Regions from separate parts of the Aeribacillus sp. SP014 genome, predicted to be linked through region 1. Evidence: riboswitches for the same ligand, from Rfam matches in the RefSeq annotation. Region 1 holds a riboswitch; each other region holds the start of a gene.
The links. Region 1 has a riboswitch for S-adenosylmethionine ahead of metK (methionine adenosyltransferase). Riboswitches for the same ligand answer to the same signal wherever they lie in the genome.
Positions count from the first base shown of each region.

Region 2: another riboswitch for S-adenosylmethionine. It lies ahead of ACVIJU_RS15985 (bifunctional homocysteine S-methyltransferase/methylenetetrahydrofolate reductase); the one in region 1 lies ahead of metK (methionine adenosyltransferase).
Region 3: another riboswitch for S-adenosylmethionine. It lies ahead of ACVIJU_RS15635 (methionine biosynthesis PLP-dependent protein); the one in region 1 lies ahead of metK (methionine adenosyltransferase).

Region 1 is NZ_JBSRXI010000001.1:3,359,787-3,365,501, forward strand. It holds gene ACVIJU_RS16420 (tetraprenyl-beta-curcumene synthase family protein) at 1-88, opposite strand, end outside; gene ACVIJU_RS16425 (alpha/beta hydrolase) at 125-904, opposite strand; gene ACVIJU_RS16430 (gamma carbonic anhydrase) at 973-1,500, shown strand; gene ACVIJU_RS16435 (phosphatase PAP2 family protein) at 1,672-2,202, shown strand; gene metK (methionine adenosyltransferase) at 2,252-3,457, opposite strand; SAM riboswitch class I at 3,663-3,854, opposite strand; gene pckA (phosphoenolpyruvate carboxykinase (ATP)) at 4,123-5,712, shown strand.
Region 2 is NZ_JBSRXI010000001.1:3,257,057-3,262,771, forward strand. It holds gene ACVIJU_RS15965 (DegV family protein) at 307-1,185, shown strand; gene ACVIJU_RS15970 (DUF3941 domain-containing protein) at 1,217-1,348, shown strand; gene ACVIJU_RS15975 (HPr family phosphocarrier protein) at 1,691-1,969, shown strand; gene ACVIJU_RS15980 (YajQ family cyclic di-GMP-binding protein) at 2,114-2,605, shown strand; SAM riboswitch class I at 2,707-2,828, shown strand; gene ACVIJU_RS15985 (bifunctional homocysteine S-methyltransferase/methylenetetrahydrofolate reductase) at 2,937-4,796, shown strand; gene metH (methionine synthase) at 4,789-5,715, shown strand, end outside.
Region 3 is NZ_JBSRXI010000001.1:3,190,922-3,196,636, reverse strand. It holds gene ACVIJU_RS15640 (aliphatic sulfonate ABC transporter substrate-binding protein) at 1-923, shown strand, start outside; SAM riboswitch class I at 2,260-2,397, shown strand; gene ACVIJU_RS15635 (methionine biosynthesis PLP-dependent protein) at 2,514-3,629, shown strand; gene metC (cystathionine beta-lyase) at 3,622-4,785, shown strand; gene ACVIJU_RS15625 (TAXI family TRAP transporter solute-binding subunit) at 4,954-5,715, shown strand, end outside.

The DNA of each region.
Region 1 (5,715 bases):
TCCACCCATCTAAGTAATAATGGACGGTCGGAAGAATTTCCCTATAAACTCTTGACATAAGGCTGATAGGGTGTTCAGGTATACTCAAAGATCAACTCACCTCTTCATTGTAAAATTCCAGTGTTTATGTTAAATGGCTTTCTGTAAATCTCAACGCATCTTGAAAAACAAGTTCTCTTTCCGGTTCATTAAAAATTTCGTGATATAGTCCTTCCCATTCTTTATAGCTCTTTTCCGTGAGATTCAACTGACTATACCATTTTTGAACTGCTGATTTATCAACAATTTTGTCTTCTCCTCCCTGCATGACGAAAAGAGGGACATCTGGAAACTGCGGAAGCTGCTGAAATGCTAGTTCAATAGCATGAAGAAGCTCTCTGTACCAGCGCACAGAAACTTTTCTTACGTAAAGGGAGTCGTTTCTGTTTATGTCTTGAATTTCCTTATTTCTCGTTGCCATCTCAACTGTCAAACCGGAATCAAAGCGTACCCTAGGCGCGAAAATATTTAATCCTTTTGCCAAAAGATCGAGCGCTTTACTCGGTTTTTGCAAAATTCCTAAACATGGCGAAGATAAAATGACCCCGTTTAACGGAATTTTATTTCTCTGCAGCGTACGTATGGCTATTAAACCGCCCATGCTATGCCCCAGCAAAAAAAGCGGCAATTGGAAAGATTGAGCCTCCCTGATCCAACGGTCAACTTCATCAATATATTCATCAAACGATTGGACATGTCCCCGTCTGGAGGATGAATTTCCTTGTCCTGGCAAATCCCCCATGACAACATGGTACCCGTTTGTTTGCCACTTTTTTATCAGCCATTTGTAACGTCCATGATGTTCTCCAGCTCCATGAATGATGACAATCGCAGCTTTAGGACTAGAACTTACCCATTTCCACATAAGTTAACTCCTTTCCGAACATGACGGAAAATTTGTTATAATATGAAAAAAAGAAAAGGATGGTTCCCATGGTTATTTATCCATATAAAGACAAAAAACCTATAATTAGCGATTCGGCTTATATAGCTGATTTTGTCACAATCACCGGCGATGTTCAAATAGGAGATGAATCAAGCATTTGGTTTCAGACGGTTATTCGCGGTGACGTTGCCCCAACTATTATTGGAAATCGGGTCAATATTCAAGACCAATGCTGTCTGCACCAGAGCCCAAATAAACCGTTAATTATTGAAGATGATGTAACCGTCGGCCATCAAGTTCTGCTCCATAGTGCGATTGTGCGGAAAGGAGCTCTAATTGGAATGGGTTCGATTATTCTGGATGGAGCAGAAATCGGAAAAGGCGCTTTTATCGGTGCAGGCAGTCTTGTCCCGCCAGGCAAAAAGATACCTGAGAAAACTTTAGCATTCGGAAGACCCGCCAAAGTGATTAGAGAATTAACAGAAGAAGATCTTCAAGATATGGAACGCATCCGTCGCGAGTATATCGAAAAAGCTCAATATTATAAAAATATTGCTCGTATGAACAACATATAAATTGCTTATAAAAACATTTTAAAACTTTCTCTTTCAAATGTCATTCTTTACCGGGCAGCTTCATGTATTTTTAAAATTTTGTAAAATTTTTATTAGATTTGTTGAAGTTTACATAAATATGAGAGAAAATTTTTTTAAGAATTTTTGCTTTTTGAAAAGAGGAACTTTAACATGGGCAGACTGCTGAATCAGCTTTACCAATTTGAGTGCAAGTTGTTCAAACTGATTAATTCGCATTTTGAACGAAAAGGACTGAATGTTTATTTTCGGTATATTACTCATTTAGGAGGGGCTGTTTTTTCAATTGCAACATGTTTAATGCTGATGTTATTTTTTAATGAACCTGTAAAAACTGTTGCCTTGGCAAGTTCAGCTGCACTTTTTTTCAGTCATATTCCGGTTTTCATTGTGAAAAGAATTTATCCACGCAGACGGCCTTATCTTACATTATTTGAAACAAAAGTGTTAGAAAATCCGTTAACTGACCATTCATTTCCTTCTGGACATACGACAGCTGTATTTTCAGTGGCAACACCATTTTTGCTCTTTTTTCCAGCCTTAACATGGATTTTGCTTCCTCTCGCATTCAGTGTGGCACTATCAAGAATTTTTCTTGGCCTACACTACCCTTCAGATGTGCTGGCGGGAATAGTTCTAGGAGCTTCAGCAGGCACCATCTGTTTTGTCGCATTCGGACCATAAAAGCAAAAAGGTGTCTAATGCATGCATCGCATTGGACACCTTTTTTATTTTACAAATATTGATGAGCCTGTTCGCGCAAAGCTTCCGCTTTATCTGTGCGTTCCCATGGCAAATCTAGATCGTTGCGTCCGAAATGACCGTAAGCAGCTGTCTGTTTGTAAATCGGGCGGCGCAAGTCAAGCATTTTTATAATGCCAGCTGGGCGCAAATCAAAGTTATTGCGAATTAATTCAACTAAAACATCTTCGCTTACTTTGCCAGTACCGAACGTATCAACAGAAATAGAGACAGGTTTCGCCACACCAATTGCATAGGCCAGCTGAACCTCGCATTTGTCTGCAAGTCCGGCTGCGACAATATTTTTCGCTACATAACGAGCCGCATAAGCTGCAGATCGGTCTACCTTCGTCGGATCTTTTCCTGAGAAAGCTCCTCCGCCATGGCGCGCATAGCCTCCGTAAGTATCGACAATGATTTTTCGTCCCGTTAATCCTGCATCTCCTTGTGGTCCGCCAATAACGAAACGTCCGGTAGGGTTGATGAAATATTTTGTTTCTTCATCGATCAGTTCTTTTGGCACAACCGGATCAATTACTTTTTCTTTAATATCCTGCTTAATTTGTTCTAAAGTTGCCTCCGGATGGTGTTGAGTCGATATGACAATTGTGTCAATTCTAACCGGCTGTTCATTTTCATCATATTCTACCGTAACTTGCGTCTTTCCGTCCGGACGCAAATAAGGAATTTCTTCGCTTTTTCTAACTTCTGTAAGCCGGCGTGAAAGCTTATGGGCAATGGAAATCGGGAGAGGCATTAATTCCTTCGTTTCATTGCATGCAAAACCGAACATTAACCCTTGATCTCCAGCGCCAATCGCTTCAATTTCTTCATCAGTCATTTGTCCTTCTCGCGCTTCTAAAGCTTTATCCACCCCTGCAGCAATATCGGGTGATTGCTCATCAATTGATGTTAAAACAGCACAAGTTTCAGCATCAAAACCGTATTTAGCTCTCGTATAGCCGATCTCTTTGACCGTTTCTCGCACAATTTTTGGTATATCCACATACGTGCTTGTCGTAATTTCTCCACTGACTAATACAAGTCCGGTGGTGACAGATGTTTCGCAAGCTACACGTGCGTTCGGATCTTTTTCTAAAATGGCATCTAAAATCGCATCTGAAATTTGGTCGCAAATTTTGTCCGGATGCCCTTCCGTTACGGATTCAGATGTAAACAGACGGCGCTTTTTTGTCATTTACTGCTTCCTCCTCAAACTTAAAATGATGTTTATGGAGTGCTACACTCCTTGACATTGACACGGAACTCATTCCCTCACCACTGTTGTAAACATATCAAAATTGCGTACGATAAGAAAAACTTGGCTAAACGAGATTTCTCTTATACATAGAAAAAACCTTCCCTGCCAGAGGAAAGGTTGTTATAAACATCATTGCCTTTCACTCTTATCGTTCAAGGATATAACCTTGCATCAGGTTAGCACCATTGCTCGTCTATGAATATGGAATTCTTTCGCATCATGTTGTATGTCCATAGAATACCGGGATTTTGAAAGCCATATTCTACTGTCTTCTTTCAACGAGCCGGTTGCTGGGCTTCATAGGGCCTGTCCCTCCGCCAACTCGGGATAAGAGTATCCGTTCAAATGTATATCATACAGGAGCAAAAAAGTACTTGTCAACAATAAATAAAGCTTCTCTGTAATTTTCCAAATCATCTGATATCCATTATTTCAGTATCAGCTGATCAATCATGATTCGTATGATGCCCAAAAATGAAGGCAAAATATATAGTAAAAACATTATTTTCAGAAATCGATAAATAGGATGGATTATTTTCGTGAATGTGTTATACTATTTCTATAAAACCATTTCAAATATGCAAAAAAAGGATGGTATGTATATGAATATTGTAGATGTATCAAATGAATTAGCTTCGTTGATCAGCGGACCAAATGCATATCATAATTTACCAGTCGCACGGCTTGTAGAAAAAGTTTTAGCTAGGAAAGAAGGCTTTTTAACAAATACAGGTGCAGTTTCGGTTACAACAGGCAAATATACCGGCCGGTCACCAGAAGATAAATTCATCGTTGAAGAAGATTCTGTCAAGCATTTAATTGATTGGGGACCCGTCAACAAGCCAATTTCATCAGAAGTTTTTGAAAAACTGTACTTAAAAGTCATACAATATTTAAAAAATAGAGATGAAATTTATGTTTTTAACGGATTTGCCGGAGCTGACAAAAAATATCGTCTTCCAATTCAAGTGGTCAATGAATTGGCGTGGCAAAATTTATTTGCTCGCCAACTGTTTATCCGTCCGAAAAGCCAAGACGATTTAAAGGAGCATAAAAATCCGTTTACGATTGTTTCCGCTCCTTCCTTTAAAGCAGATCCAGCTGTGGATGGAACGAACTCAGAAGCATTTATCATTATTTCTTTTGAAAAGAGAATAATCCTGATCGGCGGAACTGAATATGCAGGCGAGATGAAAAAGTCTATCTTTTCCGTCATGAACTTCCTGCTTCCAGAAAGAGATATATTTTCAATGCACTGCTCCGCCAATGTCGGTCAAGAAGGCGATGTCGCGCTCTTTTTCGGTTTATCGGGAACAGGCAAAACAACACTTTCCGCCGATCCAAAACGCCGATTAATTGGTGATGATGAACACGGCTGGTCTTCATCTGGTATTTTTAATATTGAAGGCGGCTGTTATGCAAAATGCATCGGTTTGTCTGAAGAAAAAGAACCTCAAATTTATAACGCGATTCGATTCGGTTCCGTTTTGGAAAACGTTGTGGTTGATGAATCGACACGAATTCCTGATTATGACAACTCCTTATTAACAGAAAACACCCGTGCGGCTTATCCAATTGAAGCGATTGACAATATTGCTAAACCGAGCATTGCGGGTCACCCTAACACAATTATTTTTTTAACAGCTGATGCGTTCGGTGTTCTGCCGCCAATAAGCAAATTAACGAAAGAACAGGCTATGTATCATTTCTTAAGCGGTTATACGAGCAAGCTTGCTGGAACGGAAAGGGGTATTACTTCCCCTAAAACAACGTTCTCCACATGCTTTGGCGCACCATTTCTTCCGCTTCCAGCTACAAGATACTCTGAAATGCTCGGAAGAAAAATCGAAGAACATGATGTGAAAGTATTTTTAGTCAATACAGGGTGGACCGGCGGAGAATACGGAGTAGGAAAACGAATTAAACTTGCTTATACAAGAGCCATGGTTCAGGCAGCATTGGAAGGCGAACTCGATGAGGTGGAAACTGTAAAAGACCCTATTTTCGGGCTGGCGATTCCTGCTCATGTTCCAGGAGTGCCTGATGAAGTTTTACAGCCTATTAAAACATGGAGTGATAAAAACGCTTATGAACAAAAAGCGTATGAATTAGCAAAAGCATTCAAAGAGAACTTCAAAAAATTCTCGAACGTTCCGAAGGAAATTGAAGAACTTGGCGGTCCAATCATATAAAAA
Region 2 (5,715 bases), 100 kb from region 1:
TTCATTTTCGAATCCTTTTAAGGGCTGTTTTTATAATGAACAGATCGAATTTGAACAGAACCAATCTTTGTACAGCATCTGCATCGAGAAAAAATCGAGCAGGCATAACACCATCCAGAATACCGATTGTACGGCACATTTTGAACAAGGAATAAATATGAAATGGACGAAACGAGCTCCTCTTGTTTCGTCCATTTTTTCTTTTTTTGTCCTTCTTTTTTAAATTTTCAGTTTGCACAAATTGTATTGTTTTCTATTTGTGATCAAGATAGACTATATGTAAATGAAAAAAAGTAGGTGTGATTAATGAATATTCACATTATCGCTGATAGTGCTTGTGATCTGCCTGTTTCTTTTTTAAACGATCAAGGCGTTTCTTTCATCCCTCTTCGTGTCCACCTTGGCGAGAAGGACTATGAGGATCAATTGACAATCAAACCAAAAGAAGTTTACGACTATATGAGAGCTGGAAACGTTGCTAAAACATCACAAGCATCACCGGAAACAATCACCAATCAATTTGAAAAGCTGGCGAAAGACAATCAGCCGGCGCTGTATATTGCCTTTTCTTCCGAATTGTCCGGTACATATCAAACTGCCGTTATGGTTCAGCAGCAATTGCTTGAAAAATATCCGAATTGGAAACTGCAAATTATCGATTCGAAATGTGCTTCACTTGGGTATGGACTTGCTGTCCGCTACACCATTCAATTAGCAAAACAAGGACTTGATTTAGAACAAATGGCAAATGCAGTAAAAGAGTATTGCAGTCATATGGAGCACATTTTTACAGTTGATCGCCTGGAATATTTGGCTCGCGGCGGGAGAATCAGCAAAACATCTGCGTTTGTTGGCGGACTGCTAAATATCAAGCCGCTTTTGCATGTCGAAGAAGGAAAGCTGATCCCGCTGGAAAAAATCCGCGGGAAAAAGAAGCTTTACCGGAGAATTCTTGAGCTGATGGAAGAGCGTGGAGACGGATTGAGTGAACAGACAATCGCCATCAGCCATGGTGATGATGAAGAAGCAGCTCTCGAATTAAAACAATTAATTGAAGAAACGTTTCATCCAAAAGAAATTATCATCCATACGATCGGTGCTGTCATTGGTGCACACTCTGGCCCCGGCACCCTTGCTGTATTTTTTCTAAATAAACATATTCAAGAAGCTTCATGGAAATCATAAGTATATAACAGTATTGAAAGGAGCTTCCTGAATGTCCAAAACAAGCGATAATGATAAAAAAGCTGTAGACAACAATGCAAAACGACACGAAAAAAATCTATTGAAGGAAAAAAATCGAGAGCTTGGAAAACGGCAATACTCAAAGAAAACGGATCATTTATAATGCCCGCCTGTCGGGCTTTTTCTTTTTTTGAAATATCTCTAAAGGCGAGTCTTCCACTTCTTCTATCCAGACGTTCTGAAAGAAAAAGACGCTTTCTTATCTTACAGTATGCATCTTTTCTCTAGCTTTTGTTTTCATTTTTGTCTAATAAAACATGGGCGGGGCAATAACTTTCAATTTGATTAGACCATTCATTTCATTAAAAAACAGAGAAATCCAGAACGTTTCCATATTCGAAAGCGGAGGTCATTTTTTTATATGTAAGAGGAAATGACAAACATGTGGGAATCTATCCTTTATTAATGTAAGATATTGTAAAATAAGTATACAAGAGGTGGCACAATGAAGAAACATGAAATTTCCGTGTATCTTACAAAAGAGATGGAGCCGGAATATGTCATTTCCCTTGTCCATGAAGCGATTAAATTTAACAGCTACATTTTATTCCAAACAAAAAAGCTCCAATTAAATGCGAAAAGCGTTTTAAGCATGCTCGGTTTTTCCGCCTTTTTAGAAGGTCATGTAGTCATCAGCGCTGAAGGAGAAGATTCGCTCGAAGCAGTAAAAAACTTACAAGACTTTCTTTCCCCTAAATGTTCTAAAGCGACATCTTTAGCTTAATTGCATTTAAGCAGATATTAATTTCCTTGCCGTTGCTTTAAGTAACGGTTTTTTCATTTAATTTGCGAGGAACCCCTAAAAGAGTTGTTCAACTGAACGACATTCACTATAATGAATGTAAATAACGTTATTGGAGGTAAAAAGTTGGCTAAGGAGAATTCATTTGACATCGTCTCAAAAGTGGATATTGCCGAAGTGAACAATTCCATTCAAATGGCGAAAAAAGAAATTGTAAACAGATATGATTTCAAAGGATCTAAAAGCGATATATCCCTAGAAAAAGATGAGCTTGTGCTAATCTCTGACGATGAATATAAGCTGAATCAACTAAAAGATGTATTAGTAAGCAAAATGATTAAACGCGGTGTCGCAACCAAGAATATTCAGTACGGGAAAATCGAAAAGGCTTCAGGAGGCACTGTCAGACAAAGAGCCAAACTTGTCAACGGAATTGACAAAGAAAACGGGAAAAAGATCAATGCGCTGATCAAAAATACCGGGCTAAAAGTAAAAAGCCAAATTCAAGACGACCAAGTCCGGGTAAGCGGCAAAAGCAAGGACGATTTGCAAAAAGTGATTGCAGCTGTGAAAAGCGCCGACTTGCCGATCGACGTACAATTTATTAATTTTCGCTAGCTTTGCCCTGTTCACAAAATTGAAATTTTATATTGATTATTTTGATAAAATTCGTTAAATTAGGATTAATCCGTTGTTTTAAAATTTCATACGGTAAAGCGTTCTTATCAAGAGAAGCGGAGGGACTGGCCCGATGAACCTTCAGCAACCGGATTACCCAAAAACTTTGGGTACCAAGGTGCTAAATCCAGCGATGCGTAAATTTGCGCTCGGAAGATAAGAAGAAGGGGAAAATGTTCAAGAAAAAGTCTTCTTCTTAGAAGGCTTTTCTTTTTTATATAGGTGTTCGCCTCCTTGCAGGCGCCTATTTCATTTGATTGGAGGACTTTTTATGGGGCTTTTACAAGATTTACAGAATCATATATTAATTGCCGACGGAGCAATGGGGACTCTACTATACTCATTCGGAATAGACAGATGCTTTGATGAGCTAAACGTTTCAAAACCGGAAGAAATAGAACGGATTCATTCAGCCTATTTAGACGCAGGCGCAACTGTTATTCAAACAAATACATACGGCGCCAATCGCATAAAGCTTGCCAGATATGGGCTGGAAGATGATATAAAGATCATCAACCAAAAAGGGGTTGAACTTGCAAAGAGGGCGTTACAAAAAGCGGAAAACAAAGGGTATGTCATCGGAACAATCGGCGGCATCCGTTCGTTTCAAAAAAGCGCCTTCACGCTATCTGACATTGCCGAAAATTTTCGTGAGCAGCTTCATGTCCTTTTATCCGAAAACGTAGATGGCATTATTTTAGAAACCTATTACGACTTGGAAGAACTGAAAACCGTTTTGCAAATAGCTAGAAAAGAAACGGATTTGCCCATTATCACAAATGTTTCTTTGCACGAACAAGGCGTCTTTCAAAATGGAACAAGATTGGCAGACGGTTTGAAAATGCTTGAAGAACTTGGTGCAGATATTGTCGGCCTCAATTGCCGTTTAGGCCCTTATCATATGCTGCAATCTCTGGAAGAAGTGCCGCTGTTTGAACATGCCTTTTTATCCGCTTTTCCAAACGGCAGCCTGCCAAGGTATGAAAACGGAAGATTAGTTTATGAATCAGATGAACACTATTTTTATGAAGCGGCTCTTCAATTCCGAAAACAAGGTGTCCGGCTTCTCGGCGGATGCTGCGGAACCGCGCCGAAACATATTCGGGCAATGGCTGAAGCTGTATCAAACCTCCCTCCTGTCACAGAGAAAGAAGTAAAAGAACGAAATGTTCCAATTCATGTTTTACCTATGAAAGAAAGTCAAGAAACTCCTCTCCCAGATATTGCAAAAAACAGACGCTCAGTGATTGTAGAATTGGACCCGCCGAAAACGCTCGGCTTGGAAAAATTTTTAACAGGAGCAAAAGCGTTGAAAAAAGCGGGGATTGATGCAATTACGCTTGCGGATAATTCCCTTGCTACACCAAGAATCAGCAATGTTGCTTGCGCAAATATTGTGAAAAGCCGTTTCCAGCTTCGCCCGCTCGTTCATTTAACATGTCGTGACAGAAATTTAATCGGCATTCAATCCCATTTAATGGGGCTGCATACGCTTGGCCTGCACGATATTTTAGCGGTCACCGGCGACCCGTCCAAAATCGGTGATTTTCCGGGTGCAACCTCTGTCTATGATTTATCATCGTTTGATTTAATCAGCTTAATTAAGCAATTTAATGAAGGTTTGTCATACTCCGGAAAATCACTTGGTCAAAAAACAAACTTTACTGTAGCCGCCGCCTTCAATCCGAACGTAAGACATCTTGATCGCGCAGTTCAGAGACTTGAGAAAAAAATCAGCTGCGGAGCCGATTATTTTATTACGCAGCCGCTCTACTCGGAGAAGCTGATCGAAGAAGTATATGAAGCAACAAAACATCTGAATGTTCCGATATATCTCGGGATTATGCCGTTAATAAGCAGCCGCAATGCTGAATTTATTCATAACGAAGTGCCAGGCATTAAATTGTCCGATTCGATTCGCGAACAGATGCAAAAAGCAGGCAATGATAAAGAAAAGGGGAAACGAGAAGGACTTGCCATTGCAAAATCGCTTATTGACGCAGCATTTGACCTGTTTAACGGCATTTACTTAATCACTCCGTTTTTGCATTATGAGATGACAGTCGAGCTGACGGAATACATTCATGAAAAAGAAAAGGCAAAACGAGAAAGGAAGATTTCCCATGTATAACATAAAGGAACAGCTGGAGAAAAAAATTTTAATACTAGACGGAGCCATGGGAACAATGATTCAAGCTGCAGAATTATCTGCGAAAGATTTTGGCGGTGAAGAATATGAAGGATGCAACGAATATTTAAACATCACTTCCCCTGAAACGATTGTCCGTATTCATGAAGCGTACCTTGAAGCAGGCGCTGATATTATCGAGACAAATACGTTTGGCGGTACAAGCATCGTCCTCGAGGAATATAACTTGGGGCACCTTGCTTTTGAAATAAATAAAAAAGCAGCGGAGATTGCAAAGCGCGCTGCAGAAAAATATTCAACACCGGATTGGCCTCGTTTTGTGGCAGGATCAATGGGGCCAACGACTAAAACGCTCTCCGTTACAGGCGGCGTCACATTCCAACAATTGGCAGAAGCTTATCAAGTTCAAGCGGAAGGACTGTTAGAGGGGGGCGTTGATGTACTTCTCCTTGAGACAAGCCAAGATATGCTCAATGTAAAAGCAGGTTACTTAGGAATTCAACGAGCTTTTCAAAAGCTCAAGAAAGAAGTGCCGATCATTCTGTCCGGAACGATAGAACCGATGGGAACAACTCTTGCCGGTCAAGATATTGAAGCGTTTTACATTTCAGCTGAACATATGAATCCAATTGCCGTCGGCTTAAACTGTGCGACAGGTCCTGAATTCATGACCGATCACATCCGCACATTGTCTGAAATCGCCAATACCGCTGTCAGCTGTTATCCGAATGCCGGACTGCCTGATGAAGAAGGTCGCTACCATGAATCACCGGAATCTTTAGCAAAAAAAATCAGAGGGTTTGCAGAAAGAGGCTGGCTTAATATGGTCGGCGGCTGCTGCGGAACAACTCCCGAACATATTCGCGCAATAAGGGAGGCAATGGAAGGCTTAAAACCGCGA
Region 3 (5,715 bases), 170 kb from region 1:
CATCAGGAAAAGAGAAAAGCGGAAAAAATAAAGTAGTCATCGGCTATTTCCCAAATATTGACCATGTTCCGGCGATGATTGCGAAGGAAAAGGGCTACTATGAAGAAGCGCTAGGGGATCAGGTAGAGATTGAATATAAAACTTTTCCGGATGGCGGTGCTTTTATGACAGCGTTGAAAACCGGCGAAATTGACGCCGGGCTTGTCGGTCCAGCTCCTGTCATGAATAACTATTCTAATGGTGCAGACGTGAAAATTATTGCCGGTGCGTCATCTGGGGGTACTGTCGTCGTAGCAAGCAAAAAAAGCGGAATCGAAAGCTTAGATGATATTCATAATAAAACATTCATTACTCCTGGTGTCGGCTGCACTCACGATGTCCAATTTGAAACGTACTTGCAAGATTACGACATTGCTTCATCAAGAATCGGCGGCACATTAAAGCATACAACTGGAAACCCGGCACAATATCAAGCTTTCTTTGAATCGGGAAAAGTGGATTTAGCCGCTGTGCCTGAGCCTTGGGCTTCATTATTAATAAAAGACGGGGCGAAAGTGATTGTCGATACGAAAGATATCGCCTATGGCACAACGCTTCCGAACACTGTTTTAGTGACGAGCAACAAATTTATTAAAGAAAATAAAGATTTAGTTCAAAATATTGTCAAAGCCCACAAAAAAGCAGTCGACTTCATCAATAAAAACAAAGAGGAAGCACGCGATATTGCCATTCAATCGATTAAAGAAATAACAAATCAAGAGCTTGACCCAGAAATTATCGACAGCGCTTGGGAACGTGTCCGCTATACAACCGAAGTGGATGAAAAAGTTCTTCAAGACTTTTCTAACTCTTCTTATGACTTGAAATTTTTAAAAGAAAAACCGGATCTTAAAGGTCTTGTAGATACAAGCTTTTTGAATTAAGTAATAAACCCCCCTATACAGAAGCTTTTTGATATTATGCGGCTTCTGGATAGGGGGGTTATTTTGTTGATGTAAATTCAAGATGAAGCAGTTGTTAAAACAGGGCTTATCCCAAAAGTTGTTTATGACTATGCCTGTATATTGGGATTCTGTTGTTGTGAGAGCTTTTTATTCAAATCGCTCGAATAAGCTCCCGTTTTTTCACATTGTTTGGAGCTGTCCAGAAAGTCAAAATCCATTGAAAACGAAAGATTATAAACATTGATATATCAACATTTCTAAAACATTAAAGGGGCGTCTATAAGCCGGAAAATCGACTTATTAGACAGCGCCTATATGAATTTCAATTTCTCCATTTGGGCCGTATTTTTCAAAATCATATGTGTAAGCACGCTCTACTTAAACCAGTTTCTTCTTGCTTCCAAATCTTACTCCAAGTTTTAAAAATGCCTTGTTCGTCCGTTTTATCTACTTGAAAAACTTTATTTTCATGTTCCTCGGGATTTCAATTAAAAGCTTCCCCATTATTTTCTTCAATTGCAATGCTTAATAAATAATCTCCTCTGTAGTCGCTTTCATAATCATAATAAATTCCGTACACATTGTTTTGATGATGTTCCAGTTTTTAGAAAGCGTTTTCTCACATAATTTTGATTTGCCCCATCATTTGCTCGTCATGAAAATTATTGGTTCGTATGCTGTCGATTATATACAGCATCATAAACAGTCTTTCCTTTCCATAATATTGATAAAAAAGAGAAGGCGCATCAGTAAAGAATGTTCAGCAAATTTTCCAACGGCACGTTTATGTTCATCTTTTTTGCTTCCCAGCTTCACCTGCAAAACAAATATCGCATCTTCGTTTTCTGTTCAGCTGCTTTATGGAGTACGGGTTCGTTTGACAGAAGTTGGCGAAAAATTTATCAAATGATTAGTTTGCCAATTCAATCGTTTCATTCACTGTTTATTAAATACTCTTAAAATTTTCCAATTCCTCTAAAGAAGATCACCTCGTTCACAATTTTTCTCCAAATACGACAGCTTCCGAATTGAATATTTATATTTTAAAATCTATTAAAATTTGGGAAGCCTCAGGGGAAAATAAAACCACTTCATTGAAATGATGGAGGATCAAAGGTGATCCATACAAAAAAATTTCCCTTTTGGCTTTCGCAAAAAAACATTTCAAGAATCGACGGATTATTTAAAGAAAGTTCTTATTCTTCTTTAGTTTTACTGAAAATAAATCAAAGTTATCGGAATTGTTGGCAGGAAACGTCTTGAATTTTTTTTAAAACTGAGGTAAAGTTATACCTATCAAAAGTTCATATCGGAATTCTTATCGAGAGAGGCGGAGGGAACTGGCCCGAAGAAGTCTCAGCAACCGGTACAAGGACGGCGGCATGATAACCTTTGTACCAAGGTGCTAAATCCAGCAAGCATTTTGCCGTAAGATATGCTTGGAAGATAAGAAGGAGCCAAACAATAAACGCCTTCTTCTTATGAAGAGGGCGTTTTATTTTTAAAGCCTCCTCTACAGGCAATGAAAGCAGCACATTTTTACTAACTAAAAAAGGAGGAAAGTCAAAGATGAATATTGAAACAGTTTTGGCCCAATTAGGAAATCGAAGTGAAGCTCTTACAGGAACAGTAAGCGCCCCCATTTATTTGTCCACAGCCTACCGGCATAAAGGAATAGGTGAATCAACAGGTTATGATTACACTCGGACAAAAAATCCAACGAGAGAGCTTGTCGAGGACGCCATAGCCAAATTGGAGGGAGCCGATCAAGGATTTGCATTTTCTTCCGGAATGGCAGCGATTCAGACGATTATGGCTTTATTTAAAAGTGGAGATGAACTGATCGTTTCAAAAGATTTATATGGCGGGACATACCGCTTGTTTGAAGAAGAGTGGCGCAAATACGGTCTTTCCTTCCACTATGACGATTTTACGTCTCGCGAATATACGGAATCATTAATAAACGAAAATACTAAAGCGATTTTTCTAGAAACGCCCACTAATCCGCTTATGCAGGAAACATCGATTTCCTCGTTGGCGGAATTGGCCCGGAAGCACAATTTGCTGCTGATCGTTGACAATACGTTCTACACACCTGTTTTGCAGCGTCCGATTGAAGAAGGAGCGCATATCGTGATTCACAGCGCAACGAAATATTTAGGCGGTCACAACGATGTCCTTGCCGGCCTGGTCTGTGCAAAAGGGAAAGAAATTTGCGAAAAATTAGCCATGCATCAAAATGCAATTGGTGCGGTATTATCTCCTTTTGATTCGTGGCTGCTGCTTAGAGGAATGAAAACTTTATCATTGAGAATGGCCAAACATCAGGAAAATGCAAGGGAGCTGGCGGCATATTTAAAAGAGCTTCCTGAAATTGATGATGTATTATATCCTGGCAGAGGCGGAATGCTTTCCTTCCGTGTGAAAAAAGAAGAATGGGTCAACCCGTTTTTGCAGAATCTGAAATTAATCTGTTTTGCGGAAAGCCTTGGAGGGGTAGAAAGCTTTATAACGTATCCAGCTACCCAAACACATGCGGACATTCCGGAAGAAATCCGAATTCAAAACGGTGTATGTAACCGGCTTCTCCGTTTTTCTGTAGGGATTGAAAGCGTGGAGGATTTGAAGGAAGATCTCAAGCAGGCATTGCAAGCAGCTGCGAAAGGGGATTTACTAAATGCATGACCAATGGAGCTTTCAAACAAAATTGATTCATAATAAACATAAGGTTGACCCGACAACTGGTGCTGTCAGCGTGGCGATTCAGCAAGCGTCAACGTTTCATCAGCAAACATTGGATGAATCTCCTGAATTTGACTACAGCCGTTCAGGAAATCCAACACGAAAAGCGTTGGAAGAGGCGATTGCCGAACTGGAAGGCGGAGTGAGAGGCTTTGCGTTTGCTTCTGGGATGGCCGCTATATCAACAGCTTTTCTTTTACTTTCTTCCGGTGATCATGTTTTGGTCACAGAAGATGTGTACGGCGGAACATACCGGATCGTTGCCGATGTTTTATCGCGCTTTGGCATTGAATATACGTTTGTCGATATGACGGACCTTGATGCCGTAAAAGCAAATATACGTCCGAACACAAAAGTGATTTACATTGAAACGCCCTCGAATCCGCTGTTAAAAGTGACGGACATTCGAGCAATTGTGCAGCTTGCAAAAGAAAACGGCTGTTTAACATTTGTTGATAATACATTTATGACTCCGGCTTTGCAAAGGCCTCTCGATTTAGGGGCCGATATTGTTTTACATAGTGCAACAAAATTTTTGGCAGGTCATAGCGACTGTTTGGCAGGATTGGCAGTTGTGAAAGATGAAAAGCTTGGCGAAGAGCTTTACAAACTTCAAAATGCCTTCGGCGCTGTTCTCGGCCCGCATGATTGCTGGCTTGTATTAAGAGGGTTAAAAACACTTCATGTGCGGCTGGATCAATCCGTCAAAACAGCTTCTCAATTAGCAGAATTTTTGAAAAAGCACCCTGCCATTAAAAAAGTGTACTATCCAGGTCTTCACGATCACCCAGGGTCAGATATTCATTTGCGGCAAAGTGTCAACGGTGGAGCGGTTTTATCGTTTGAACTAGAAGATGAAAAAGCGGTCAAGATTCTTGCTGATCATGTTCAGCTGCCTGTTTTCGCAGTCAGCCTTGGTGCAGTTGAATCGATCTTGTCGTATCCAGCTAAAATGTCCCATGCCGCGATGCCGAAAGAAGAACGGATCAAAAGAGGGATAACCGATGGTCTTCTTCGATTAAGCGTAGGGCTAGAAAATTTTGAAGACTTAAAAAATGATTTGGAGTCTGGTCTTTCTACTGTTTTGGCCTATCAATAAATTTTTTCTTACCTTAATAGAAGACAGGGAGATGTCGAATACCGACAATTCCTGTCTTTTTTTTATGTTGATAATCTAGCTGACATATTATCCCACATTTTTTCATTTGTTCTTTAATATGATAGTAATGCACCCAAAGTCAAACGAATTTAAAAAGGGGGAGTATCAATGATCAAATGGCGAAGCGGACTTATATTCTTAACAGCTCTTCTTTTCATAATGATCATTTCTGCGTGTGGAAATAACAGCGAAGGAGGAAGCAGCAAAAGTGATGGCTCCAATCAAAGCGGGGAAAAGGCAGGAAGCAAGACGTTAAGCATTTTAACCGGAGGCACAGGAGGAACTTATTACCCGCTCGGCGGATCGATGGCGCAAATTATTTCGGAAGAAACGGACTTTAATGCAAATGCACAATCTTCAGGAGCATCAGCAGAAAATATGCAAGCGCTAAAAAATGGTGAAGCTGATATTGCGTTCTCGCAAACTGATATTGCTGCTTATGCATTAAACGGTGAATTGATGTTCAAAGACAATAAAGTCGACAATGTTAAAGCAATTGGGACTTTATATCCGGAGACGGTGCAAATTATTACAACAAAAGATAGCGGCATCCTTTCTGTTGAAGATTTGAAAGGCAAGTCGGTTTCCGTTGGTGCCCCTGGGTCTGGAGTGAATGCAAACGCACAGCAAATTTTAGAAATTCATGGATTAAGCTTTGATGATATTAAAGCGCAAAGCTTATCTTTTGACGAATCAACGGACGGCATTCAATCCGGAAGCATAGACGCTGCATTCATTACTGCGGGGACACCGACGGCTGCAGTTGAATCGCTCTCAGCACAAAAAGAAATTAGAGTAATTCCGATTGCGGATGACAAAATCAAACAATTGATCGAAAAATATCCTTACTATGCTGAAGATACAGTACCA